2 regions of the Streptomyces sp. NPDC001781 genome follow, and region 1 is predicted to be linked to the other one. Evidence: predicted binding sites of a transcription regulator. Region 1 holds the regulator's gene; the other holds the start of a gene.
What was found. The regulator HspR, encoded in region 1, represses chaperone genes until heat shock. The targets are predictions, from matches to a motif close to TTGAGNNNNNNNNNCTCAA.

Region 1 (7,791 bases):
ATCCAGCTCGGCGAGATCGACCACGTGGTCCTCGTCGGTGGCTCGACCCGCATGCCGGCCGTCGCCGAGCTGGTCAAGGAACTGACCGGCGGCAACGAGGCCAACAAGGGCGTCAACCCGGACGAGGTCGTCGCCATCGGCGCCGCCCTCCAGGCCGGTGTCCTCAAGGGCGAGGTCAAGGACGTCCTGCTCCTCGACGTCACCCCGCTGTCCCTCGGTATCGAGACCAAGGGCGGCATCATGACCAAGCTGATCGAGCGGAACACGACGATCCCGACCAAGCGGTCCGAGATCTTCACCACCGCCGAGGACAACCAGCCCTCCGTGCAGATCCAGGTCTACCAGGGCGAGCGCGAGATCGCGGCGTACAACAAGAAGCTCGGCATGTTCGAGCTGACCGGTCTGCCGCCGGCCCCGCGCGGTGTCCCGCAGATCGAGGTCGCCTTCGACATCGACGCCAACGGCATCATGCACGTGACCGCGAAGGACCTGGGCACGGGCAAGGAGCAGAAGATGACCGTCACCGGCGGCTCCTCGCTGCCGAAGGACGAGGTCGACCGCATGCGCCAGGAGGCCGAGAAGTACGCGGAGGAGGACCACGCCCGCCGCGAGGCCGCCGAGTCCCGCAACCAGGGCGAGCAGCTCGTCTACCAGACCGAGAAGTTCCTCAAGGACAACGAGGACAAGGTCCCGGGCGAGATCAAGACCGAGGTCGAGGAGGCTGTCGCCGAGCTGAAGGAGAAGCTCAAGGGCGAGGACAGCGCCGAGATCCGCACGGCCACCGAGAAGGTCGCGGCCGTCTCGCAGAAGCTCGGCCAGGCCATGTACGCCGACGCCCAGGGCGCCCAGGCCGCCGGCGGTCCGTCCGCCGACGCCGGTGAGGCCAAGGACGACGACGTCGTGGACGCCGAGATCGTCGACGACGAGCGCAAGGACGGTGCCGCGTGACGGAGGAGACCCCGGGCTTCGAGGAGAAGCCCGACGTCCCCTCCGGCGCGAACCCCGACGACGCCGAGCCGAAGGCCGCCTCCGAGAAGGAGGCGGCCCCGGCGGGGGACGCAAGTGCGGACGCCGGTCTGGTGGCGCAGCTGGACCAGGTGCGGACGGCGCTCGGTGAGCGCACGGCCGACCTCCAGCGGCTGCAGGCCGAGTACCAGAACTACCGCCGCCGCGTCGATCGCGACCGCGTCGCGGTCAAGGAGGTCGCCATCGCGAACCTCCTGACCGAGCTGCTGCCCGTGCTGGACGACATCGGCCGCGCGCGGGAGCACGGCGAACTGCTCGGCGGCTTCAAGTCGGTCGCCGAGTCGCTGGAGACCGTGGCGGCCAAGATGGGCCTCATGCAGTTCGGCAAGGAGGGCGAGCCCTTCGACCCGACGATCCACGAGGCCCTGATGCACTCCTACGCGCCCGACGTCACCGAGACGACGTGCGTGGCCATCCTCCAGCCCGGTTACCGCATCGGTGAGCGCACCATCCGCCCCGCGCGGGTGGCCGTCGCCGAGCCGCAGCCCGGCGCGCAGACCGTCAAGGCGGAGGAGGCCGAGGAGAGCGCGGCCGACGACAAGGAGAACGGTGGCCCGGAGGAGGGCTGACGTAGTCACGGCAGACATGCAGGTCCGGAAGGAGGGACGTCGGGGATGAGTACCAAGGACTTCATCGAGAAGGACTTCTACAAGGTCCTCGGCGTCCCCAAGGACGCCACCGAGGCCGAGATCAAGAAGGCGTACCGGAAGCTCGCCCGCGAGTTCCACCCGGACGCCAACAAGGGCAACACCCGCGCCGAGGAGCGCTTCAAGGAGATCTCCGAGGCGAACGACGTCCTCGGCGACCCCAAGAAGCGCAAGGAGTACGACGACGCGCGGGCCCTGTTCGGCAACGGCGGATTCAGGCCGGGGCCGGGCGCGGGCGGCGGTCAGTTCAACTTCGACCTCGGTGACCTCTTCGGAGGCGCCGGCGGCGCGGGCGGCGGCCAGAGCGGCGGCTTCGGTGGCGGCGGCGGCCTGGGCGACGTCTTCGGCGGTCTGTTCAACCGGGGCGGCGCGGGTACCACCCGTACCCAGCCGCGCCGGGGGCAGGACGTCGACACCGAGGTGACGCTCAGCTTCACCGAGGCGATCGAGGGCGCGACCGTACCGCTCAGGATGACCTCCCAGGCGCCCTGCAAGGCGTGTTCGGGCACCGGCGACAAGAACGGCACGCCGCGCGTGTGCCCGACCTGCGTCGGCACCGGGCAGGTCGCGCGCGGCTCGGGCGGCGGCTTCTCGCTCACCGACCCGTGCCCCGACTGCAAGGGCCGCGGCCTGATCGCCGAGCACCCCTGCACCGAGTGCAGCGGCAGCGGCCGGGCCAAGTCCTCGCGCACCATGCAGGTCCGCATCCCGGCGGGTGTCACCGACGGGCAGCGCATCCGGCTGCGCGGCAAGGGCGCGCCCGGCGAGCGCGGCGGTCCGGCCGGCGATCTGTACGTCACCGTCCACGTGGGCGAGCACAGGGTGTTCGGCCGCAAGGGCGACAACCTCACCGTCACCGTGCCGGTCACCTTCACCGAGGCGGCCCTCGGCGGCGAGGTGCGGGTTCCCACCCTCGGCGGGTCCCCGGTCACCCTGAAGCTGCCGCCCGGCACGCCCAACGGCCGCACCATGCGGGCGCGGGGCAAGGGCGCGGCGCGCAAGGACGGCAGCCACGGCGATCTGCTGATCACCGTGGAGGTGAGTGTCCCGAAGGACCTCTCGGGGAAGGCTCGTGACGCGCTGGAGGCGTATCGCGAGGCGACCGCGGAGGAGGACCCGCGGGCGGAGCTGTTCGAGGCCGCGAAGGGAGAATGAGCCCGATGGACACACCAGGTCGCCGGCGCAACCCGTACGAGCTGACCGAGGAGACCCCGGTCTACGTCATCTCGGTCGCCGCGCAGCTCTCCGGACTCCATCCGCAGACTCTCCGTCAGTACGACCGCCTCGGTCTGGTCTCCCCGGACCGCACGGCGGGGCGGGGGCGGCGCTATTCGGCCCGTGACATCGAACTGCTCCGTCAGGTGCAGCAGTTGTCGCAGGACGAGGGCATCAACCTGGCCGGCATCAAGCGCATCATCGAACTGGAGAACCACGTCGCGGCTCTCCAGTCCCGCGTCGCGGAGCTGGAGTCGGCACTGGACGGCGCGGCGGCGGCGATGCGTCAGCGCGAGGCCGCGGTGCACGCCTCCTACCGGCGTGACCTGGTCCCGTACCAGGAGGTCCAGCAGACCAGCGCGCTGGTGGTGTGGCGGCCCAAGCGGCAGACGTCCGCGGACTGACCCGGACCGGCTCCACGAGTCCGGCGAGCACCCTCGAAGGGGGCCGGGAGGGACGACGCCTCCCGGCCCCTCGTGCTTCCGCGGCGGCCGTTCCCGACGGCGTTCACAGCGTGGCTGACTTCATTCGCCCATGTGAACGTGAAACGTGCTGCGTGCGGGGAGCCTGTGAAGGGTGTTTGCAGCGGGTTGTGCAAGGTTCCGCCAGGTCTTCACCGTTCGAACGCAGCGTGGTGTTGCCATCTCGTTAAGTTGTTTTGCTTGACGCCACGGGGCGCCTCCAAGTTGTCTTTTCAGACACCCGGGTCGTACGCAGCACGCCCGTCGGAACGCACCTGAAGTGAGCCCTCGAATGCGCCGTATCGCCATGTCCGTGGCCGTCACCACGATGGTCCTCCCGCTCGCCGGATGCGGCGTCCTCAACGCGGCGGGAGACGACGCGAGCGCGAGCCCGACCAAGGGCGACCAGGTCACCGTCGGCCTGCTGCTGCCGGAGAAGGCGAACAGCCGCTACGACAAGTTCGACTACCCCATCATCAGGAGCAAGGTGGCCGAACTGACGCACAGGAAGGGCACGGTCCAGTACGCCAACGCCGACGCGAACGCGGGCCGGCAGGCCGAGCAGATGCAGCGGATGATCGACCAGAGGGTCGACGTCATCCTGCTGGACGCCGTGGACGCGCACGGGATCGCGCCGACCGTGAAGAAGGCCAAGGACGCCGGCATCCCGGTCATCGCCTACGACCGGCTGGCCGAGGGCCCGATCCAGGCCTACATCTCCTTCGACAACGAGCTGGTCGGCGAGGTGCAGGGCCGTTCCCTGCTGGAGCGGCTGGGTTCGAGCGCGGGTCTCTCCGACAAGATCGTGATGATGAACGGCTCGCCCACCGACCCCAACGCCAAGCAGTTCAAGGAGGGCGCGCTCTCCGAGCTGAACGGCAAGGTGACGATCGCGGACAGCTTCGACACCAAGGACTGGAAGCCGGAGAACGCCGAGGCGAACATGACCGAGGCGATAGGCCGGATCGGCAAGGACAACATCGCCGCCGTCTACTCCGCCAACGACGGCATGGCCGGCGGCATCATCAAGGCGCTGAAGAACGCGGGCGTCACCACCCTGCCCCCGATCACCGGCCAGGACGCCGAACTGGACGCCGTGCAGCGCATCCTGGCGGACCAGCAGTACATGAGCGTGTACAAGTCCTACCCGGACGAGGCCGAGGCCGCCGCCCAGATGGCCGTCGCCAAGGTGCAGGGCAAGGACATCCAGTTCGACGCCCTCACCCAGGACCGCGTCAGCAGCCCCACCGACAAGCAGATCCCGGCCAGGCTGGTCCAGGTGGCCGCGCTGACCAAGAGCAAGATCAAGGAAACGGTCGTCGAGGACGGCATCTACACCGTTGACCAGATCTGCACCGCCCCCTACAAGTCGGCCTGCGCCGCCGTGGGCCTGCGCTGACGCGCGGACTCGCGTCCGGGGAGCGACCCGGAGGCAGGTGAGGGAGGCGGCCCCGCTGACGGCGGGGCCGCCTCCCTCTTCGTGTGCCGTGCCGCCCCCGGCCATCCGGGCATACCGGTGTTCCGCGGTTTCCGGGGCAGGAGGAGCCGTGTTGCGGAGGCGGGCGGCGCCGCGCATAGTTGCGCTGCGAAGTGGCGGCGACCGGGGGTGGAATGGGCGATGGCCGGGCACGCGATGGAGGAGCATCCCCACGGTGCCGACCGGCTGTGCGGGCAGGGAGACCGTGTGTACTCCCGCGCCGTGCGCCGGGGCCGGGTGCCCCGCGCGGACGCGGAGCCGGTGCCCTGCCTGCTGGAGCTGGCCCTGCTGCACCCCGACCCCGACGACATGGACTGGCTGGTGCCCACCTCCCCACAGGAGGTGATGACCCGGCTGCTGCGCGGGGTCTACGACGAGGTCAACGAGAGCCGGCGCCGGATGGGCTCGGCGGTCGCCGCGTTCGACTGGTACGCCGGGCTCGGCCGTCAACTGCCCGCCCTCGGCACGCCGGGTGAAGGCTCCTCGATCCGGGTGCTGGACGGTCTCACCCGTATCCAGGCCGCGATGGACGAGGCGACCGAGCGGTGCGCGACCGAGGTGCTCACCGTGCAGCCCGGCGGCATCCGCCGCGAGGCCGAGCTGACCGAGGGACTGCACCGGGCCCTCGAACTGCGCGGCCGCGGCGTCAGGATGCGCGACCTCTACACCCATGTCGCCCGGCACGGCCAGGGGTTGCTCAACTACCTTGAGCTGATGGGCGACACGGTGGAGGCCCGCACGCTGGACGAGGTCATCGACCGGCTCATCCTCTTCGACCGCACGGTCGCCTTCATCCCCGCCAACACCGACCGCACCATGGCGCTGGAACTGCGCCACCCGGCGCTGGTGGAGTACCTGGTGACCGTCTTCGAGCGGCTGTGGCGGCTGGCGATCCCGCTCACCGCCCCGCTGCCCGACACCGGTATCGAGGGCATCTCGCACCGCGAACGCGCCATCGCCGCGCTGCTCGCCGAGGGTCACCAGGACGCGGTGATCGCCGAGCGGCTCGGCATCAGCGTGCGCACCTGCCGTGCGCACATCGCCCGGCTCTCGGAGACCCTGGGAGCGACCAGCCGCACCCAACTCGGCGTCCGTATCGCCCAGGTCGGACTGGACGGCCCCACGCACGGACCCGCGCCGGCGCCCGCCGGGGCGCACAGCCCCTAGGAGGCGTCCTCCTCGTTGAGCATCCCGGAGCGGGCGATCAGGTAGCCGAGCTGGGCCCGGCTGCCGCTGCCCAGCGCGGTGGCCAGCTTGGCGATGTGGGCGCGGCAGGTGCGCACGTTCATCCCGAGGCGCCGTGCGATGGCCTCGTCGACGTGCCCTTCCACCAGCAGCTTGGCGATGGCGTGCTGGACGTCGGTGATGCCGTCCGGGGCGGTCTCGTAGGGAGTGCCCGCGCTCAGCGGGACCGCGCGGCTCCACATGAACTCGAAGACCTTGACCAGGTAGCGCACCAGACCGGGGTGGCGCAGCTCCAGGGCGACCTGGCGGTCCTCGCGGACCGGGATGAAGGCCACCGTCTCGTCGCAGATGATCAGGCGCTCGACGAGTTCGTCGATGGTGCGGTACTCCGCCTTGCCGTCGGTGAAGCGGTCCACGTAGGCGAGACGGTCGGCGCTGTAGCGGGCGGTGTGCTGGTAGAGCGTGCGGATGCGGACCCCGCGCTCGATGAGCGGGCGGTCGCGCTCCAGCGCCTCCAGGAGGCGGTTCTCGGGGCTGCGGCGACCGCCGGGCTGGACCGTGAGCACCTCGGTGCAGCACTGGTCGGTGGCCAGGTCCAGGGCCGCGTTGATGCGGTCCAGGCCCTCCAGGACGGTGATGGCGTGCGTCGGCGCGTCCTCGCGGGCGCTCAGCGTCATGAAGGGCTCGAAGATCTCGGACAGCACGATGGACCGGCGCCGCCGCTCGGCGATCTCCCGCTCGATCGGGGTCAGCCGCTGGGCCAGCGCGACGGCCGGCGCCACCGGCCGCAGCCAGCCGGGATCGTCGGGGTCGGGGTGGAGCAGGGCGAACTCCATCAGACACGGAGCCGCCTCGGCGTCCGCGCGCGGGATGCGGCCGGTGCGCAGCGCGCTCGCGTAGAGGCGGCTTCCTTCCGCGCACATCTCTGTCACCGCGTGGGGATGTGTCGCCTCTGTCCCGTTTGTTGCCAAATCTCCACCCCCCAGGGTCCTGAACATGCAGGAACATGATGCACCGATCGTGTGGCGATGATGTGCCTGAATGAGCCATCGTCTAACTCGACGGGGGAAGAGGGGACATTCAAGTGAGGACGAAGCCGACCATGCGTAACAGAATGCTTCGCTCGGCGCTTGCTGCCGCTCTCTCCGCCGTTGCGGCCGTCGGAACACTGGCGGGCCTCTCCGGCGCGACGAGCGCGCACTCGCCGGGTGACGGGGGGGCCGTGAAAGCGGTGGGCGTTCAGGACACCCGGTGGGACACCACGCCGGCGGACACCAGGTGGGACATCGTACCCGCGGACACGAGGTGGGACGTCGCCCCGCTCGACACGCGGTGGGACTGATCACCATGACCACCCCTCCGGACGACCGCTCATTCCGTCGTGAGATGGCCACCGCCTACCGCTCCGGCTGGCACTTCATCGATCTGGTCACCGCCATCCCCCACAGCGGCGACTCCCTGATGGTGACGGTGTTCGGCGAGCCGGTGGTGGTCACCCGGGACGAGGACGAGGACGTACGGGCGTACCGCTGCCTGCGCAAGCCACGCGGCGCGCCGCAGCCGGTGCGGTGTGCCGTCCGATACGGCATGATCTTCGTCAATCTCGACCAGCGGGACCACCGTCTCGCGGAGCCCGAGGTCACCCACCTCAGGACCACAACTGCCACCCCCCGCAGTGCCTGACGCGATTCCCCCGTCGTAAAAGATCGCCTCAGGTACTTCCCCCCGCAGCGGCGTCACCGTGACCTGAACACGGTGACGCCGCTGCAGTTTCTGCGCA
Region 2 (7,791 bases), on a different contig from region 1:
CGGGGTGACACCGCCGCCGGACCCGCCGGGCTGCTCGCACCCGGTGCCCTGGTTCACCGCCCGGCTGGGCGGCGCGCTGACCGAACTGACCGTTTCCCACCGAGATCTGACGCTGGCGGAGATTCTCGGCCGGGCGATCACCCAAACGTCCGAGGCCCATCTGACCACGTGTGACCTTTCTCACCCGCGTACGCCCCAGGCGACGGCGGCGCTGGTCCGCTGGTCCGCACGGACGGTGGAGTACCTGGTGCTGTCGGACTCCGCGCTGCTGCTGCGCGCCCCGGACGGCACGGTGACCCCGGTGCTGGACGACCGGCTGGCCCGGCTGCCGCGCGGGGCGCTGACCAGCGCGGAGCGGGTGGACGCCGAGCTGCGCAACAAGGAGGGCGGCTTCTTCACGGCCGCCGCCGACCCGTCGGTGGCCCGGTACGCGGTCACCGGCTCGGTGCCGCGCGCCGAGGTGCGCTCGCTGGTCGCGCTGACCGACGGCGCGGCCCGCTGGACGCAGACGTTCCGCGAGGGCGACTGGACGGCCCTGTTCGACCTGGTCGCCGGGGAGGGCACCCGTGCCCTGGTGGAGCGGGTACGGGAGCTGGAGCTGGCGGACCGCGAGGAACGGGCGTTCCTGGGCCGCGGCAAGACGCACGACGACGCGACGGCCGTCCATGTGGAGCTGTGAGGGCTCCGGGACCGCCGGCTACTTCTCCGCGATGTCGTTCAGCTGGTGCAGCAGCCGGGCGAGCGCGGCGACCTCGCGGCGGTCCCAGTGGGCGAGCTGGCTGACGTAGCGGGCGCGACGGGCCTCCCTGACCCGGCCCACCCGGCCCCGCCCCTCATCGGTGAGCGTGACCAGCCAGGCGCGGCCGTCGGCCGGGTCGGGCTCGCGGGCGATCAGGCCGAGGTCCTCCAGGGCGCGCAACTGGCGGGACATGGTGGCCTTGCCGACGCCGATGTAGGCGGCCAGATCGGTGGCCCGCTGGGCGCCCTGCTCGTCGAGCCGGATGAGCAGCCCGTACGCGGCCGGTTCCAGGTCGGGGTGGACCTCGCGCGCCATCTCCCCCTGGTTGGCCCGGGCCCGCCGCAGCAGCACGGTCAGTTCACGCTCCAGCGCCAGGAATTCCTGGTCGGCACAGCGCGGCGCCACGGGTGTGATGGCCGCGCCCGTACCGTTGTTCCCGTCCTCGTGCACCTCTGTACCCCTGCCCGGTCTCGCCGTCTGAAACTTTCTGCCGGACCCCGTCATCGCCGCAGCTCCGCCAGTATTTCGCAGGCGTGGACCTACGGCGGCACCCGGATCCCCTTCCCACCCCCGCATCTGAGTGCGGAGCTTCCTGGACGGGCCGCTCGCGGCGGCCCGGCGCAACAGGCTCGCCGGTCTTTTCTCCCCCACTTCTCATGACGGAAGGCCACGCCATGCCCGTGCACAGACCCGGCTCCGCCCGCCCGCGCCCGTCCTCCTGGGCACGGCCCTGTTCGGCGCGCTCAGCCTCGTCCCCGGTGTCCTCTTCGCCGCTCCCGCGCAGGCCGCGCCCCACCGCGGCGACGCCTACGCTTCCGGCGGGCTGGGGCGTCCAGACCATGCGGCGGTACACCTCCTCCGGCCCGACGGCCGGCGACCACGAACGGTTCGACGGCGCCCTGGACCGGGTGCAGGCGCTCGCAGGCGGCTGAGCCCCGGGTACGCCGGAGGCCCGGGCCCCTCGCGGAAGGGGGCCCGGGCCTTCGCCACGCTCAGGCCGCGACCGGCTCCTCGGCCGCGGTGGCGGCGGGCGTGAGGGCCAGCTCCAGCACCTGGCGGACGTCGGTCACCGGGTGCACGTCGAGCTTCTCCAGCACCTCGGCCGGGACGTCGTCGAGATCGGCCTCGTTGCGCTTGGGGATGATCACGGTGGTCACCCCGGCGCGGTGCGCGGCGAGCAGCTTCTGCTTCACCCCGCCGATCGGCAGCACCCGCCCGGTCAGCGAGACCTCACCGGTCATCGCCACGTCCGTGCGGACCGGCCGGCCGGAGAGCAGTGAGGCCAGCGCGGTGGTCATCGTGACGCCCGCGCTCGGCCCGTCCTTGGGGACCGCGCCCGCCGGGAAGTGGACGTGCACACCCCGGTCCTTGAGGTCGGCCACCGGCAGCTCCAGCTCGGCGCCGTGGCTGCGCAGGAAGCTCAGCGCGATCTGCGCCGACTCCTTCATCACGTCACCGAGCTGCCCGGTCAGGGTCAGCCCCGCCGCGCCCGTCTCCGGGTCGGCGAGCGACGCCTCGACGTACAGCACGTCGCCGCCGGCGCCGGTGACCGCGAGTCCGGTCGCCACACCGGGGACGGCGGTACGGCGCTCGGCCGGGTCCTGGGCGGACTCGGGCACGTGGTGCGGGCGCCCGACCAGACCGCGCAGGTCCTCCTCGCCGACGGTGAACGGCAGTTCCCGCTCGCCCAGTTCGTGCTGGGCCGCGATTCTGCGGAGCAGCCGTGCCACGGTCCGCTCCAGGGTGCGCACGCCCGCCTCGCGGGTGTACTCGCCGGCGAGCCTGCGCAGCGCGCCCTCCTCCAGCGTCACCTCGTCGGCCGTGAGACCGGCGCGCTCCAGCTGGCGCGGGAGCAGGTGGTCGCGGGCGATGACGACCTTCTCGTCCTCGGTGTAGCCGTCGAGCCGGACGATCTCCATCCGGTCCGCCAGCGCCTCCGGGATCGCCTCCAGCACATTGGCGGTGGCGAGGAAGACCACGTCGGACAGGTCGAGTTCGACCTCCAGGTAGTGGTCCCGGAAGGTGTGGTTCTGCGCCGGGTCCAGCACTTCGAGCAGGGCGGCCGCCGGGTCGCCCCGGAAGTCCGAGCCGACCTTGTCGATCTCGTCGAGCAGCACGACCGGGTTCATCGACCCGGCCTCCTTGACCGCGCGGACGACACGGCCGGGCAGCGCGCCGACGTAGGTGCGCCGGTGGCCCCGGATCTCCGCCTCGTCGCGGACTCCGCCGAGCGCGACGCGGACGAACTTGCGCCCCATCGCATGTGCGACGGACTCCCCCAGACTGGTCTTTCCCACGCCGGGCGGGCCCACCAGGGCCAGCACGGCACCGCCGCGCCGTCCGCCGATCACGCCGAGGCCGCGCTCACCGCGCCGCTTGCGCACGGCGAGGTACTCGGTGATGCGCGCCTTCACGTCGTCCAGACCGGCGTGCTCGGCGTCCAGGACCTCCTTGGCGCCCTGGATGTCGTACGCGTCCTCGGTCCGCTCGTTCCACGGCATCTCCAGGACGGTGTCCAGCCAGGTGCGGATCCAGGAGCCCTCGGGCGACTGGTCGGAGGAGCGCTCCAGCTTCTCCACTTCCTTGAGCGCGGCCTCCCGGACGTGTCCGGGCAGGTCGGCGGCCTCCACGCGGGCGCGGTAGTCGTCGGACTCCTCGGCCGCGTCCGGGCCGTCGCCGTTCAGCTCGCGCAGCTCCTTGCGGACCGCTTCGAGCTGGCGGCGCAGCAGGAACTCGCGCTGCTGCCTGTCGACGCCCTCCTGGACGTCCTTGGCGATGGTCTCGGCCACGTCCTGCTCGGCGAGGTGGTCGCGGAGCTGCTGGGCGGCGAGCCTGAGCCGGGCCACCGGGTCGGTGGTCTCCAGCAGCTCGGTCTTCTGGTCGGTGGTGAGGAACGGCGAGTATCCGGAGTTGTCGGCGAGCGCGGAGACGTCGTCGATGGCCTGGACCCGGTCCACCACCTGCCAGGCGCCGCGCTTGCGCAGCCAGGTGGTGGCCAGTGCCTTGTACTCCTTGACCAGGTCGGTCACCTGACCGGGCAGCGGGTCGGGCACGGTCTCCTCGACCCGGACGCCCTCGACCCACAGCGCGGCGCCGGGGCCGGTGGTGCCCGCGCCGATGCGCACCCGGTGTCGGCCCTTGACCAGCGCGCCGGGGTCGCCGTCGGCGAGTCTGCCGACCTGCTCCACGGTGCCGAGCACGCCGGTCTTCGCGTAGGTGCCGTCGATGCGCGGGACCAGCAGCACCCTGGGCTTGCCGGACTCGGCGCGCGCGGCGGACTGGGCGGCCTCCACGGCGGCCCTGATCTCGGCGTCGCTCAGGTCGAGCGGCACGACCATGCCGGGCAGCACGATCTCGCCGTCGAGCGGCAGCACGGGCAGAACGAGCGTGGCCTCCATGGACTCACCCGACTCAGCAGCCATGATCTCCCCTTCGGCAGTCAACTTGAGTAACACTGGCTCAATGCTCCTGAGTGGTTCAATGTTCCCCGAACATCGTTCGCTGTCGGCGAACGCAGACCCGCCGGGCGGACGGGGCAGGATGACCGCATGACTGGCACGCACGACGGCGCCGCGGACACGGAGGTCCTGGACCGGCGCGTGGGACCGTACGGGGAGGTGGCGCTGCGCCGCAGCGGGGCGCTGCTCCAGATCATCGCCAACGGATGCTTCCTGATGGACACCTCCGACGGCCGCTCGGAACGGCTGCTCGTGGACGCCGCGCGGGACGCGCTGGACGACCGGCCGGCGCCGGAGGTGCTGATCGGCGGGCTCGGCGTCGGCTTCTCACTGGCGCACGCCGCCGCCGACCCCCGCTGGGGACGCATCACCGTCGTCGAGCGCGAGCCCGCCGTCATCGACTGGCACCGCGACGGCCCGCTGGCCGCGATCTCCGCCGGGGCGACGGCCGACCCGCGCACCCGCGTCGTGGAGGCGGATCTCGTCGGCTACGTCAATGAGACATCCGACACGTTCGACGCGCTGTGCCTCGACATCGACAACGGACCCGGCTGGACGGTGACGGAGGGCAACCAGGGGCTCTACACGCCCGACGGACTGGCTGCGTGCGCAAGGGTGTTGAGGCCCGGCGGAGTACTGGCGACCTGGTCTGCGCAGCCCTCCCCGGAATTTGAAGGAACCTTGCGGAATGCCGGGTTCCGACAGGTGCGTACCGAAGAGGTCCCCGTTGCCCGTGGCGTTCCCGACGTGGTCCATCTCGCCGTCCGACCTGGATAGCGACGGCCCGGCGTGTCCCCGTAATGTGCAGCGTGACGCGGATCATTCAAGCGTCAATCGCAGTCATGGGATCACCCCCACGGATTCCGGAAAGCAACAGGGGCGGGCGATGGAGCAGACACACACCTCCCAGACCGGTGCGGCGACGACCTCACAGGGCGCGCAGCGCCGGGTACTGGTCGTCGAGGACGACCCCACGATCGTCGACGCCATCGCGGCCCGGCTCCGCGCCGAGGGATTCCTCGTGCAGACGGCCGGTGACGGTCCGTCGGCGGTCGACACGGCCGAGGCCTGGCAGCCCGACCTGCTGATCCTCGACATCATGCTGCCCGGCTTCGACGGCCTGGAGGTGTGCCGCCGCGTGCAGGCGTCCCGCCCGGTGCCGGTGATGATGCTGACCGCGCGCGACGACGAGACCGACATGCTGGTGGGCCTCGGAGTCGGCGCCGACGACTACATGACCAAGCCGTTCTCCATGCGGGAGCTGGCCGCACGCGTGCACGTCCTGCTGCGCCGCATGGAGCGCGCCGCGCTCGCCGCGACCACGCCCCGCTCCGGGATACTCCGGCTCGGCGAGCTGGAGATCGACCACGCCCAGCGCCGGGTGCGCGTGAAGGCGGACGACGTCCACCTGACGCCCACCGAGTTCGACCTGCTGGTGTGCCTGGCCAGCACCCCGCGCGCGGTGCTCTCCCGCGAGCAGCTGCTCGCCGAGGTCTGGGACTGGGCGGACGCCTCCGGCACCCGGACCGTGGACAGCCACATCAAGGCCCTGCGCCGGAAGATCGGCGCCGAGCGCATCCGCACGGTGCACGGGGTCGGTTACGCGCTGGAGACGCCGACGCCGTGAGCCGGGGACGGGAAGCGGGGCGCCGGCGCTCCGGGGACGGACCCTGGGGCGGCGTACGCCCGTTCTCGATCAAGACGAAGCTGGGCGCGCTGGTCGTCATCTCGGTGCTGATCACCACCGGTCTCTCCATGATCGCGGTGCACACCAAGACCGAGCTGCGCTTCATCACCGTCTTCTCGATGATCGCCACGCTGCTGATCACCCAGTTCGTGGCCCACTCGCTCACCGCGCCGCTGGACGAGATGAACGCGGTGGCCCGCTCCATCTCGCACGGCGACTACACGCGCCGGGTGAGCGAGGGCCGCCGCGACGAGCTGGGCGACCTCGCCGTCACGATCAACGTCATGGCGGACGAGCTGGAGGCCCAGGACCTCCAGCGCAAGGAGCTGGTGGCGAACGTCTCCCACGAGCTGCGCACCCCCATCGCCGGCCTGCGCGCCGTGCTGGAGAACATCGTCGACGGTGTCACCGAGGCCGACCCGGAGACCATGCGCACCGCGCTGCGCCAGACCGACCGGCTCGGCCGGCTGGTGGAGACCCTGCTCGACCTCTCCCGCCTCGACAACGGCGTGGTCCCGCTGAAGGCCCGCCGCTTCGAGGTGTGGCCGTACCTGTCCGGGGTGCTCAAGGAGGCCAACATGGTCGCCTCCGCGCGCGCCGGCATCGCCTCCGGCTCCGGCAGCCACACCCGTACCGACGTGCATCTGCACCTGGACGTGTCCCCGCCGGAGCTGACCGCGCACGCCGATCCCGAGCGCATCCACCAGGTCGTGGCGAACCTCATAGACAACGCCGTCAAGCACAGCCCGCCGCACGGCCGGGTGACGGTGAAGGCCCGGCGCGGCTCGCGCCCGGAGTCGCTGGAGCTGGAGGTGCTGGACGAGGGTCCGGGCATCCCCCGCTCGGAGTGGCACCGCGTGTTCGAGCGGTTCAACCGGGGCGCGGTGACCCGCCCGCACGGTCCGGGCAGCGACGGCGGCACCGGTCTGGGGCTGGCCATCGCCCGGTGGGCGGTGGATCTGCACGGCGGCCGGATCGGTGTGGCCGAATCCGAGCGGGGCTGCCGAATCATCGTCACCCTTCCAGGGGTCGATCCGGCGTCGAGTTGACGCTCCGGGCCCGCATGGGGTTCAGTCGGATGATCAAGATCACAATCGTTCGCCGCGGCGGACACGTGTGATCAGGCACGGGCCGGCGCGATGCGCGGAGCGAGGGCGCTCAGGGCCCCCGTCAGGCGTGCCGGCAATCCCCCGCCCGCATCCGGAACCCCGCTTGTTTCCCGCCATTTCGCGGCCCGAAACACGGTTCTCGATGTGACTTGCGCGACGATGGACGGGCCCGACCTGACCTTCCCCCTCCGGGAGGCGTAGCCTTTATTCCCGCTGTCCATCACCTTGTGAAGCGGAAGAGGGCGGTTACCGCCGTGTCGCCACAGTCCCCCAGTAACTCGAACGTCTCCACCGACGACCAAGCCGGGAAGAACGCCGCCGCGGCGTTCGGACCGAACGAGTGGCTCGTCGACGAGATCTATCAGCAGTACCTCCAGGACCCGAATTCGGTAGACCGTGCCTGGTGGGACTTCTTCGCCGATTACAAGCCGGGGGCGCCCGCCGCCTCGGCTCCGGCGGGTACCGCGGCCGCGGGGGCCGCGGGCACCACCCCCACCGCTCCCCCGGCCCAGGCCGCCCCGGCTCCGGCCGCGCCCGCCCAGGCACCGGCCACGCCCGCCCAGGCACCGGCGCAGGCGCCCGCGGCCAAGGCCGCCCCGGCCGCGCAGGCACCTGCGAAGCCGGCCCCGGCGCCCGCCGCCAAGCCGAAGGCCGCCGCCGCGCCCGCCACCGAGGCCCCCGAGGGCCCCGAGTACGTGACGCTGCGCGGCCCGTCCGCGGCCGTGGTGAAGAACATGAACGCCTCCCTGGAGCTGCCGACCGCCACCTCGGTCCGCGCGGTCCCGGTGAAGCTGCTGT

Region 2: the regulator HspR is predicted to act here: its motif matches at 4,184-4,202, upstream of lon (endopeptidase La).

The regions. Positions count from the first base shown of each region.
Region 1 covers NZ_JBSFFI010000006.1:240,333-248,123, reverse strand. Annotated here, with positions in the region: gene dnaK (molecular chaperone DnaK) at 1-948, shown strand, start outside; gene grpE (nucleotide exchange factor GrpE) at 945-1,595, shown strand; gene dnaJ (molecular chaperone DnaJ) at 1,641-2,828, shown strand; gene ACWCV3_RS08435 (heat shock protein transcriptional repressor HspR) at 2,834-3,292, shown strand; gene ACWCV3_RS08430 (sugar ABC transporter substrate-binding protein) at 3,642-4,748, shown strand; gene ACWCV3_RS08425 (helix-turn-helix transcriptional regulator) at 4,968-5,993, shown strand; gene ACWCV3_RS08420 (helix-turn-helix transcriptional regulator) at 5,990-7,009, opposite strand; gene ACWCV3_RS08415 (hypothetical protein) at 7,359-7,694, shown strand.
Region 2 covers NZ_JBSFFI010000011.1:129,179-136,969, forward strand. Annotated here, with positions in the region: gene ACWCV3_RS13395 (hypothetical protein) at 1-679, shown strand, start outside; gene ACWCV3_RS13400 (MarR family winged helix-turn-helix transcriptional regulator) at 698-1,189, opposite strand; partial or broken gene ACWCV3_RS13405 (lysozyme) at 1,549-1,671, shown strand; gene lon (endopeptidase La) at 1,732-4,161, opposite strand; gene ACWCV3_RS13415 (spermine/spermidine synthase domain-containing protein) at 4,288-4,974, shown strand; gene ACWCV3_RS13420 (response regulator transcription factor) at 5,084-5,824, shown strand; gene ACWCV3_RS13425 (HAMP domain-containing sensor histidine kinase) at 5,821-6,933, shown strand; gene ACWCV3_RS13430 (multifunctional oxoglutarate decarboxylase/oxoglutarate dehydrogenase thiamine pyrophosphate-binding subunit/dihydrolipoyllysine-residue succinyltransferase subunit) at 7,248-7,791, shown strand, end outside.